DNA from 3 places in the Candidatus Limousia pullorum genome. Region 2 is predicted to be linked to each of the others. Evidence: predicted binding sites of a transcription regulator. Region 2 holds the regulator's gene; each other region holds the start of a gene.
What was found. Region 2 encodes LexA, which represses DNA repair genes until DNA is damaged. Its sites were predicted from a motif close to CNAACANNTGTTNG; they were not measured.
Positions count from the first base shown of each region.

Region 1: dinB (DNA polymerase IV) is a predicted target of LexA. The motif match lies at 1,517-1,530, and genes of this name have one in related genera.
Region 3: uvrB (excinuclease ABC subunit UvrB) is a predicted target of LexA. The motif match lies at 2,125-2,138, and genes of this name have one in related genera.

Region 1 covers NZ_CM171614.1:2,207,291-2,210,578, forward strand. Annotated here, with positions in the region: gene CGICJO_RS10180 (SbcC/MukB-like Walker B domain-containing protein) at 1-250, opposite strand, end outside; gene CGICJO_RS10185 (exonuclease SbcCD subunit D) at 247-1,383, opposite strand; gene dinB (DNA polymerase IV) at 1,550-2,797, shown strand; gene CGICJO_RS10195 (hypothetical protein) at 2,840-3,067, shown strand; gene CGICJO_RS10200 (hypothetical protein) at 3,103-3,288, opposite strand, start outside.
Region 2 covers NZ_CM171614.1:936,536-939,823, reverse strand. Annotated here, with positions in the region: gene CGICJO_RS04065 (DUF3793 family protein) at 1-542, opposite strand, end outside; gene CGICJO_RS04060 (DUF2325 domain-containing protein) at 539-829, opposite strand; gene lexA (transcriptional repressor LexA) at 1,085-1,678, shown strand; gene scfB (thioether cross-link-forming SCIFF peptide maturase) at 1,727-3,112, opposite strand.
Region 3 covers NZ_CM171614.1:1,288,396-1,291,683, reverse strand. Annotated here, with positions in the region: gene uvrB (excinuclease ABC subunit UvrB) at 118-2,100, opposite strand; gene CGICJO_RS05620 (hypothetical protein) at 2,322-2,999, opposite strand; gene CGICJO_RS05615 (hypothetical protein) at 3,081-3,288, opposite strand, start outside.

The DNA of each region.
Region 1 (3,288 bases), 1.3 Mb from region 2:
AAAACTCCAGCTCAACGTATGTTTTCACGTTTTCATCGGCATACTTGCTTCTCAGCATATCAGATTTTCTGTTATCTCCGCTGGGTTCTCCGAAAAGTGCAAAGGTTATTGCGTCAAAGATAGTTGTTTTTCCTGCTCCGGTGTTTCCGGTTATGAGATAAAGTCCACTGCTTCCCAGCTTTGTAAAATCCACAACAACTTTATCGGGATAGGGACCGAATGCACTTATTGTAAGTTTTAAAGGTTTCACAGCTCTTCCTCCCAAACTTCTTCCATAATATTTTTTATAAAACTTTTTTCTTCATCATCCATAGAAATATTATTTTGAAGCTTATAAAGCTCTTCAAACATTTCAAACGGAGATTTATCCTCAACCGGCTGTACTGCGTCCACACCGGCGTTATTCATCGTCCTTGTGTTTTTATATTCAAGGCTCATAATATTTTTATATATGGCTCTGAGCTTATTTATGGCATCCGAAATATCCTTTTCGTCTGTCAAAATTATTTTATAGTAATCGTCGAGATTAAGTCCTTTATAAAATTCCCTGTCTGTCACATCCATGTAGCTTCCCTCTATTATTTTCATATCACGGAGAGGTTTAAGCTCACGGGTTTTTATTGAAATTTCGCCTTTCTTTCCTGTTTCCACAATAGTTACTGACTTTTTGTGGCTGGCCTCTGAAAAGGAATATTTTAAAGGTGTTCCGCAGTAACGCAATGTTTCCGTGGAAATATTTTGAGGTCTGTGTATATGTCCCAACGCCACATAATCAAAGCCTTCAAACACGTCAGCGTTTACATTATCAATACCGCCAACTGATACCTCCTCAGAGTCACTTTTTAATGCGCCTGTGACAAACTGATGGGCAAGCAGTATGTTTATCTCATTTTCTTTTTTTTCAGCCTTTTCCAATGCAAGCTTCACACAGTCGTTGTAGGTCTCTATTGTCTTATCCTCAAAAAAAGGCCTTACCGTAGAGGGCTTTACAAAAGGAAGCATAAATATATTAACTGTTTCATCCTTTTCTTTAAGGGTTACTTTTTCCGGCGCACCTTTAAAAACCGATGCTATATAGATATCCCTGTCCTTGACTATTCTTGAGCCAAACTCCAGTCGCTCTGCCGAATCGTGGTTACCGCTTATTATAAAAACCTTAACTCCTGTATTTGAAAGCTCCGTGAGAAAATCGTCGAATATTCCCACAGCCTCACCGGAAGGAATTGTCTTATCGTAAACATCGCCGGAGATAAAAACTCCCTGACAATGTTCTTCATTTATAATTTTAAGTATTTCCTTCAATATATATTTCTGGTCTTCCGCCATATTAAATTCGTTAACCTTTTTTCCTATATGTAAATCGGAAAGATGAACAAACTTCATTTCAATCCGCCTTTCTTCTGTATTATCAAGCAATTAAATTATATCACAAAGAAAATTCCGCCTCAATATAAAAAATTTTTCAATTCCATAAAATACCTATTGACATTATCGAAAATTAGTTCTATAATTATATCAAACAAATTTTCGTCAAGGAAGGCGATTGTTCATGAGGTATATTCTCCACAGTGATTGCAACAGCTTTTATGCGTCGGTGGAATGTCTTTACCGACCCGAAATCCGAAACAAACCGGTAGCCGTAAGCGGAAACGCCGACGACCGACACGGAATTATTCTGACCAAAAATCAAATTGCCAAAAATTTCGGCGTAAAAACAGGCGAAGCCATATGGCAGGCAAGACAAAAGTGTCCCGAACTTGTTACTGTTCCTCCTAATTTTCCATTGTATAAAAGATTTTCAAAAATGACAAGGGAAATATATGGAGAATACAGCGAAAAAGTGGAGCCTTTCGGTCTTGACGAAGCTTGGCTTGATATAAGTGGAAGGGATATGAATTTCCAAAAAGCCAAAGCAATAGCCGAGGAAATACGTGGAAGAATTAAATATGAGCTTGGCATAACTGTGAGCATCGGAGTAAGCTTTAATAAAATATTTGCAAAGCTTGGAAGCGACTACAAAAAGCCTGATGCAGTTACTGTTATAACTGATAAAAATTATAAATATATAGTTTGGCCTTTGCCTGTTGAAAATCTTCTTTTTGTAGGGCCTGCCACAAAGAAAAAACTTAACAACATGGGCATATACACCATAGGAAATCTGGCAAACTGCCCCCTGGATACACTCGTTTCAGTTTTCGGAAAAAACGGAAATCTTCTCAATCAATTCGCAAACGGCAGTGACAAGGCCTCTGTGGCATTTTCTATAAGTCATCAGGATGTTAAGAGTATCGGAAACTCAACAACTACCTACCGAGATTTAAAAACAGTAGAAGATATAAAGATTGTAGCCTTTGTTCTTTCTGACAGCGTGGCGAGAAGACTTAGAGAACAAAACCTAAAGGCTTGGGTTGTAGGCGTTTCAATAAGGGAAAATAACCTTAACTCCTTTACACGCCAGCGCAAGTTAAGTATTCCCACCGATATAACAGAAGAAATTGCCGAAAACGCTATAGACCTGTTTTTGAAAAACAAAGGAGAAACCCCTTTGAGAAGCATAGGAATAAGTTTAAGCGAGCTTATCCCCTCTGACACACCTGTGCAGATGAGTTTCTTCTGTAATGCCAAAAACAATAACAGGCTTCATAATTTAGACTGCGCTGTTGACAGTTTAAAAAAACGATTTGGCTCATACTGTGTTCAGCCGGCAGTTATGCTAAACGACCCACGTCTTTCCGGATTTAATCCAAAGGATGACCATACTATACACCCTGTTGGATATTTTACAAAGTATATTTAATCCAAATAATCTGTATGAAAACACATTTACTGAGGTGATAACATGAAACAATATGTATGTGTTACGGCGCAGTTTGACTGTGACGGAAGAATTATGCCTATGAAGGTTCACTGGGAAGACGGCAGAACCTTTGAAATCGACAGGATAACAGATATAAGAAGAGCCGCCTCTTTAAAAGCCGGCGGCGCAGGAATAAGATATACTTGTCTTTTATTAGGTAAACAAAGATATCTTTTTCTTGAAGATGACAGATGGTTTGTAGAAATTTAAAGGGCAGGCGCTTTAAGCGTCTGCCCTGTTTTTAATTATTCGTAGTCGATATAATCGTTGATATATTTACTGTTTTTTCTTGAAGAAGAACTGTAAATATCCCTGTCGGATGAGGAGAAAGAACTTATATCTTCATAACCCGGAGTTTTTCTCGGCTGAGAAGATTTTCTTGTATAAGTCTTTACATCATCGTCTGCAAACTGACTTTGCTGTGATGCAGA
Region 2 (3,288 bases):
ACAGTTAGCATATTTACCGACTTTCCGCAGCTGTAAATCTTTTTGTAAACGTCCTTGCACTTTCTGTACATATGAAATCTTTTTTCCGCCTCGTTTACATCGCTGTACACCTTCCAACAGCCGCAGAATTTAAAATTTTTACCGTTATTTTCTATAAACCCCACAACATCCTCCGGGGGATATCCCAAAAAGAAGCCTATTTCGTGTGGAAAATCATCCTGTGTGCAAATTCTTTTTTTCAGAAAATTGAGAACTTCCTCTGTACTGTCCGTGTTATAGCCTAATTTTTTTAAATAACAGTTTGCCTGTTCATCCTTTAAATCCTCTTCAAGTCCCCTTTTTCTGAAAACATAAATCAAAGCCCTATTTCCTGCCGCCTTCATCAGCTTTAAATATACACCTTTGGGATTGAGATTTTTATTCCAATATATCAAAAAATATATCAGCGTCTTTGTGTCACTGTAGGTACAGCTAAAAAGATTGGCGGTTTTAATTCTCGCCAAGGTCGGGGCGCAGTGTTCTATTAAAAGCATCTCACTCATGATTTTACTCCCACATGGCGGCACAGCAAATCGTGAAGAGCAGAGGCACTGCTTCCACTGCATCTGCACAAAGGAATGTTGCACCTTTTGGCTTCCTTACAGGCGGAAAGAGCCATTTTATGGGACACCGTTGAGGTGAAAAGCACCATAAGGTCCGGCTTTCCCAATTTTTTCTTTAACATTCCTTTTTCTTTAGTAAACACCTTAGCCTTGCAGCCGTAATTTTTACATATATTTTCATACTGACATGTCATACACTCGTTTCCGCCTACTATAACGATACTCATTAAATCTTTCCTCCTTTAAGTTTGTTTTAACTAACTCTACTGTATAATATTATTTCTTTTAAAAAATTGACCGCTCTATTAGTTAGTTACGTCTAACTAAAGTGATAATATCACATTTCTTCACCTCTGTCAATCAGAAAAAACAAAAAGCAAAAATTTTTCACAAATTTTTTTCAAAAAATTCAAGAAATCGAAAAACAAATGTTTGATTTTTGTAAAAGTATATGTTATAATATGTATATAAGATTGGAGGTTATGATAATGAAACAATTAGGAAACAGTTGTAAACTTGTATACGATTACCTTTTGTCCTGCAATTCACAAGGAAGAGTTCCTTCTGTAAGGGAAATTTGTGAAGCTACCGGTCTGCACTCTACCTCCACGGTACACGCCCATCTCAAGACCCTTGAAAGCAAAGGTCTTATCGAAAGGGAAAAAGGCTGCAACAGATGTATTAAAATTAACAAAATAGGAGCAACCGCACAAGTCCCTCTCGTTGGCAAAGTTACCGCCGGACTTCCTATCCTTGCCATTGAAGAAGTTGAAACATACATTCCTATAAGCGAAAGCTTCCGCCGTGGCAGAAATCTTTTCGCTCTGCGTGTTGTGGGAGAAAGCATGAAAAATGCCGGAATTTATGACGGCGACATTGTAATTGTAAATCAGTCAAATACCGCAGAAAACGGCGACATCGTTGTTGCTTTAATTGACGAGGAAGCCACTGTAAAAAGATTTTTCAAAGAGGACGGCCGTTTCCGTCTTCAGCCTGAAAACGACGCCTTTGAACCGATTATAACAGACAACTTGACTATTTTGGGAAAGATAGTATCTCTTCTTCGCTACTACTGATACAGAACAAACAAAAAAGCCGTGTTTTTTAAGCACGGCTTTTTATTTTTAATTTAACTCATTAAACTGTCTTGCCACATTCATCATGATAGCACATTCTATACGCTTTTTGTGAAGCTCACAGCCCAAATCATAAGTTCCTGTAAGTGAACCTGTTGAGTGGTAAGCGTTTGCGGTACAGCCGCCGCTGCAATACATTTTTGCAAAGCAGTCCTGACACTTTTCACGTGCATAAACATTGCAGAGCTTAAACTCATCACGAAGCTCTGTATTTTTTATACCGTCAAATACATTTCCAAGAATAAAATCTTCATTGCCGACGAACTGATGACATGGGTACAGCTCGCCTGTAGGTGTAACTGCCATGTACTCTGTTCCAACACCGCAGCCGGCAATTCTCTTGTAAATACATGGACCTGCCTCAAGGTCAACCATGTAGTGGAAGAAAGTGAAGCCTCTGCCCTCTTTTTCTCTTTTAAGCATTTCCTTTGCAAGGATGTCGTACTGCTCAAACAATACTGGCAAATCCTCATATTTAAGTGCATAGTCCGCCTCAGGAGGAGCTACAACCGGCTCCATTGCAAGGCTCTTAAAGCCAAGATCTGCAATGTGGAGAATATCGGCGGCAAAGTCTGTGTTGTAGTGGGTGTATGTACCACGAACATAGTAGTCCTTCTGTCCACGGCTTTCAGCCATTTTCAAAAATTTAGGAACTATCATGTCATAGCTTCCCTGTCCGTTTCTGGTAACTCTCAGACGGTCGTTTGTTTCCTTTCTTCCGTCAAGGCTCAAAACCACGTTGTGCATTTCCTTGTTTGCAAACTCCATTACCTCGTCGTCAAGCAAAACGCCGTTGGTGGTAAGGGTGAAACGGAAATTCTTGTTGTGGATTTTTTCCTGCTCACGGGCATAAGCTACAAGCTGTTTTACAACCTCAAAGTTCATAAGAGGTTCGCCGCCGAAGAAGTCAACCTCGAGATTTCTTCTTGTGCCTGAATTTTCAATGAGGAAGTCAAGAGCACGCTTGCCAACCTCAAAGCTCATAAGGGACTTGCAGCCCTGATATTCGCCCTTTCCTGCAAAGCAGTACTTACATGCAAGGTTGCAGTCGTGGGCAATGTGCAGACAAAGAGCCTTTATAACTGTATCTCTTCCCTTGAAATCTATTGCCAAATTCTGATAGTTGCTTTCGCTGAAAAGCTTTCCGTCTTTTTTAAGCTCTTCAATGTCGGAAAGAACATCGTCGATATCAGAAGCGGTTATCTCCTCTTTGCCCTGATATTTTTCAAGGATTTTATTTGTGATATTCTCTTTTGACTCTCCCTTATCGTAAAGGGCGATTACGTCGTAAGCCACATCATCAACCACATGAACGCTTCCGCTGTTGGCGTCGATTATGATGTTGTAGCCGTTGCTTTTATACTGATGAATCATATCCCAATTCCTTTCATATTTTTTCATTTTTATTTTTTAAATTTCGGTAATCATAAAAAAGTTATATGTAGGCGAACCATTCTAAGAATTGCGAAAAAGGTCTCGCCCGACCTGAAACGATGCTAACTTTCTAACATGACCTTTGCAGGTCGGAGATAAAAAAGTTAATCGAGAGC
Region 3 (3,288 bases), 350 kb from region 2:
CGTATTTTTTATTCCGACCTGCATGGGTTGATCTTACAAATTAGGTTCATAACAGGTCGGGCGAGACCTTTTCCTTATTATTGGGAATGGTTCGCTCTCGATTAACTTATTTATAATTTATTTCTTCTTTCCTTTTTTATCGGAAATTCCCTGTAATTTCATTATCTTATCTCTCAGATATGCGGCGTGTTCAAATTCAAGCATTTTTGCCGCATCCTTCATCTCTCTTGTAAGCTCGTCAATAAGCTTTTGTTTTTCAGCCTTTGAAAGCTTACCAAACTTCTTCTCGGTTGTTTCTCCCTTTGAAGAAATTTCAAGCACATCTGAAACCTTTTTAACTATTGTTTTCGGAACAATTCCATGTTCCTCGTTATATTTATTCTGAATTTCACGGCGGCGGTTTGTCTCTCTTATGGCGTTTGCCATAGAGTCGGTAACACTGTCGGCGTACATTATAACCTCACCGTGAGCGTTTCTCGCCGCACGTCCTATAATCTGAATAAGTGACCTTTCACTTCTCAAAAATCCCTCTTTGTCTGCGTCAAGGATTGCAACCAGAGAAACCTCCGGGATATCCAGACCCTCTCTCAAAAGGTTAATTCCCACCAAAACGTCGAACTCACCCAAACGCAAATCACGGACAATCTCCATTCGTTCCACCGTATCTATATCGTGGTGCATATACCTTACCTTTATGCCCATGGTTTCAAAATATGCGGTCAAATCCTCCGCCATTTTTTTGGTGAGAGTGGTCACAAGCACTCTTTCCTTTTTCTCCGTTCTCATGTTTATCTCGGAGATAAGGTCGTCAATCTGACCCTCAACAGGACGCACGGAAATAAGCGGATCCAAAAGTCCTGTGGGTCTGATAATCTGTTCAGCAATAACAGAGCTTTTTTCCTTTTCCAAATCTCCCGGAGTTGCGCTGACAAACACAACCTGATTTATTCTGTCGTAAAACTCCTGAAAGTTCAAAGGTCTGTTGTCAAAAGCCGATGGCAGGCGGAAACCGTACTCCACAAGGCTTTCCTTTCTCGCTCTGTCACCTGCATACATTCCCCTTACCTGAGGCAATGTAACATGGGACTCGTCCACAAACAACAAAAAGTCCTTTGGAAAGTGGTCTAAAAGGGTAAAGGGAGCAGAACCCGGCTCTCTGCCGGAAAGCACTCTTGAATAGTTTTCAATTCCTGTGCAGAAGCCTATTTCCATAAGCATTTCAATATCGTATCTTGTTCTCTGCTCTATTCTCTGAGCCTCCAAAAGCTTTCCCTGTTTTCTGAAAAATTCCAGACGCTCCTCCAGCTCTCTTTCCAGCTCTTTTACAGCCGTCTGCATTTTTTCCTTTGATACAATATAATGGGAAGCCGGATAAATTGCGGCGTGCTTCAAAACCGAGATAAGCTCTCCGGTCAGAGGATTTATCTCGCTTATTCTGTCTATCTCATCCCCGAAAAACTCCACACGGATTATTTTATCTCCGGACGAGGCGGGAAAAATCTCCAGCACATCCCCACGTACACGAAACTTATTTCTCACAAAGTTTATGTCGTTTCTCTCATACTGGATTTCCACAAGTTTTTTTATAATTTCGTCACGGCTTTTTTCCATACCTGGACGCAGAGAAATAACCATGTTTCGGTAATCAATAGGGTCGCCCAAGCTGTAAATACAGGAAACCGAAGAAACGATGATAACGTCACGTCTTTCCGCCAGAGCAAGTGTGGCGCTGTGGCGAAGCTTGTCTATCTCATCGTTTATAGAGCTGTCCTTTTCTATATATGTGTCCGTGTTGGCAATATATGCCTCCGGCTGGTAATAGTCGTAGTAGGAAACAAAATATTCAACAGCATTTTCCGGAAAAAACTCCTTGAACTCTGAACAAAGCTGAGCCGCCAAAGTCTTGTTGTGGGCAAGCACCAGTGTAGGGCGGTTAACTTTTTCAATAATATTAGCCATTGTAAATGTTTTACCGGAACCCGTAACTCCCAGCAAGGTCTGTTCCTTGTGTCCATTATTTATGCTTTCCACAAGTTTATCTATAGCCGCCGGCTGGTCGCCGGTTGGTTTATAAGGTGAATGAAGTTTAAAATCGCCCATATTCGCACCTCTTTTTATAGTTTAGGAACAATAGTTCGTTTATTTCTATAATACACCCCAAAAAAGACATTGTCAATGTTTTAGTATATCACAAACAATAGTATTTTACAAACTTTTATTTTTTATGAAACTTCTTGAAGGACAGTTGATTTATAAAAGAAAAAACGGCAGGATTGATTCTGCCGTTTTTATATTTAATAAATTGTAAATAAATTACAGAATTAAATATAACTTTTAATATATAATTCTGTATGCTGAGTACCGCTTCCTAAATAAATCTGGGTTCCATTAACATAAGAAAAATAGTCTCCCTCACCGGTCCATAATAATGTTCTGCCACTATCAATATGTTGAACTGTTGGAGATGGTGCTAAAAACCAAATTGGTTGATACATATTAGATGAACATGCAGCATGAACTACACTTCCCCATATAGTATTACCATAAAAATCTTTTATAGTGTAGGCCTCTGCAATTGCAGTTGCATAGTTAATAGCTCTCCTTGCTACTATTGTATTATTTGACATTATTGAATTTTTTACTAAACCATCCTTATTAACCACATTTTCTTCAACATTTTTCATAATACTTAACGCTTCCTGTGTTTCTTTTTCAAACTCAGGCATTTTTATCTCTGCTATATAACGTAAATATTGTTCTAAATCATTAAGCTCTGAAGAAGATAATTTCTGTGGAATAGTCTTTGGAATCCCATAATATTCTAACTCGCTATCAGATAATATATGAAAGTTTGTTCCATATTCATTATTAATATCATTCAGAAGTAAACTAAGTTGGTCATCATTATTTGCAGCTATCTCTTCTGCAACAACACTAGACGAAAACATAAAAAAACACATTAATACAGTTAATATTTTTATCATTTTACTTTTTTTCATAAACAATCACCTTTCGTAATATCATAATTAAAACTTATTCTTCTATACTATCACCTTCATTTCATATCTTAAAATAAAAACCTATCTCTTCAAATTCACATAATATTTATCACCTTCCTTATTTATTATAAGATGAATTTCATATAATATGTCCTTCTCAAAACCAGAAACAAAGAAAGATTGCTCGATTGGCGTGTTATCGTATTCGTTAGGTACATAAAATATGTAATTTTGTGTGCTGTCGTCTGCCATTTTCAATATTTCTTCCTCAATTCCGTCATAATCACCT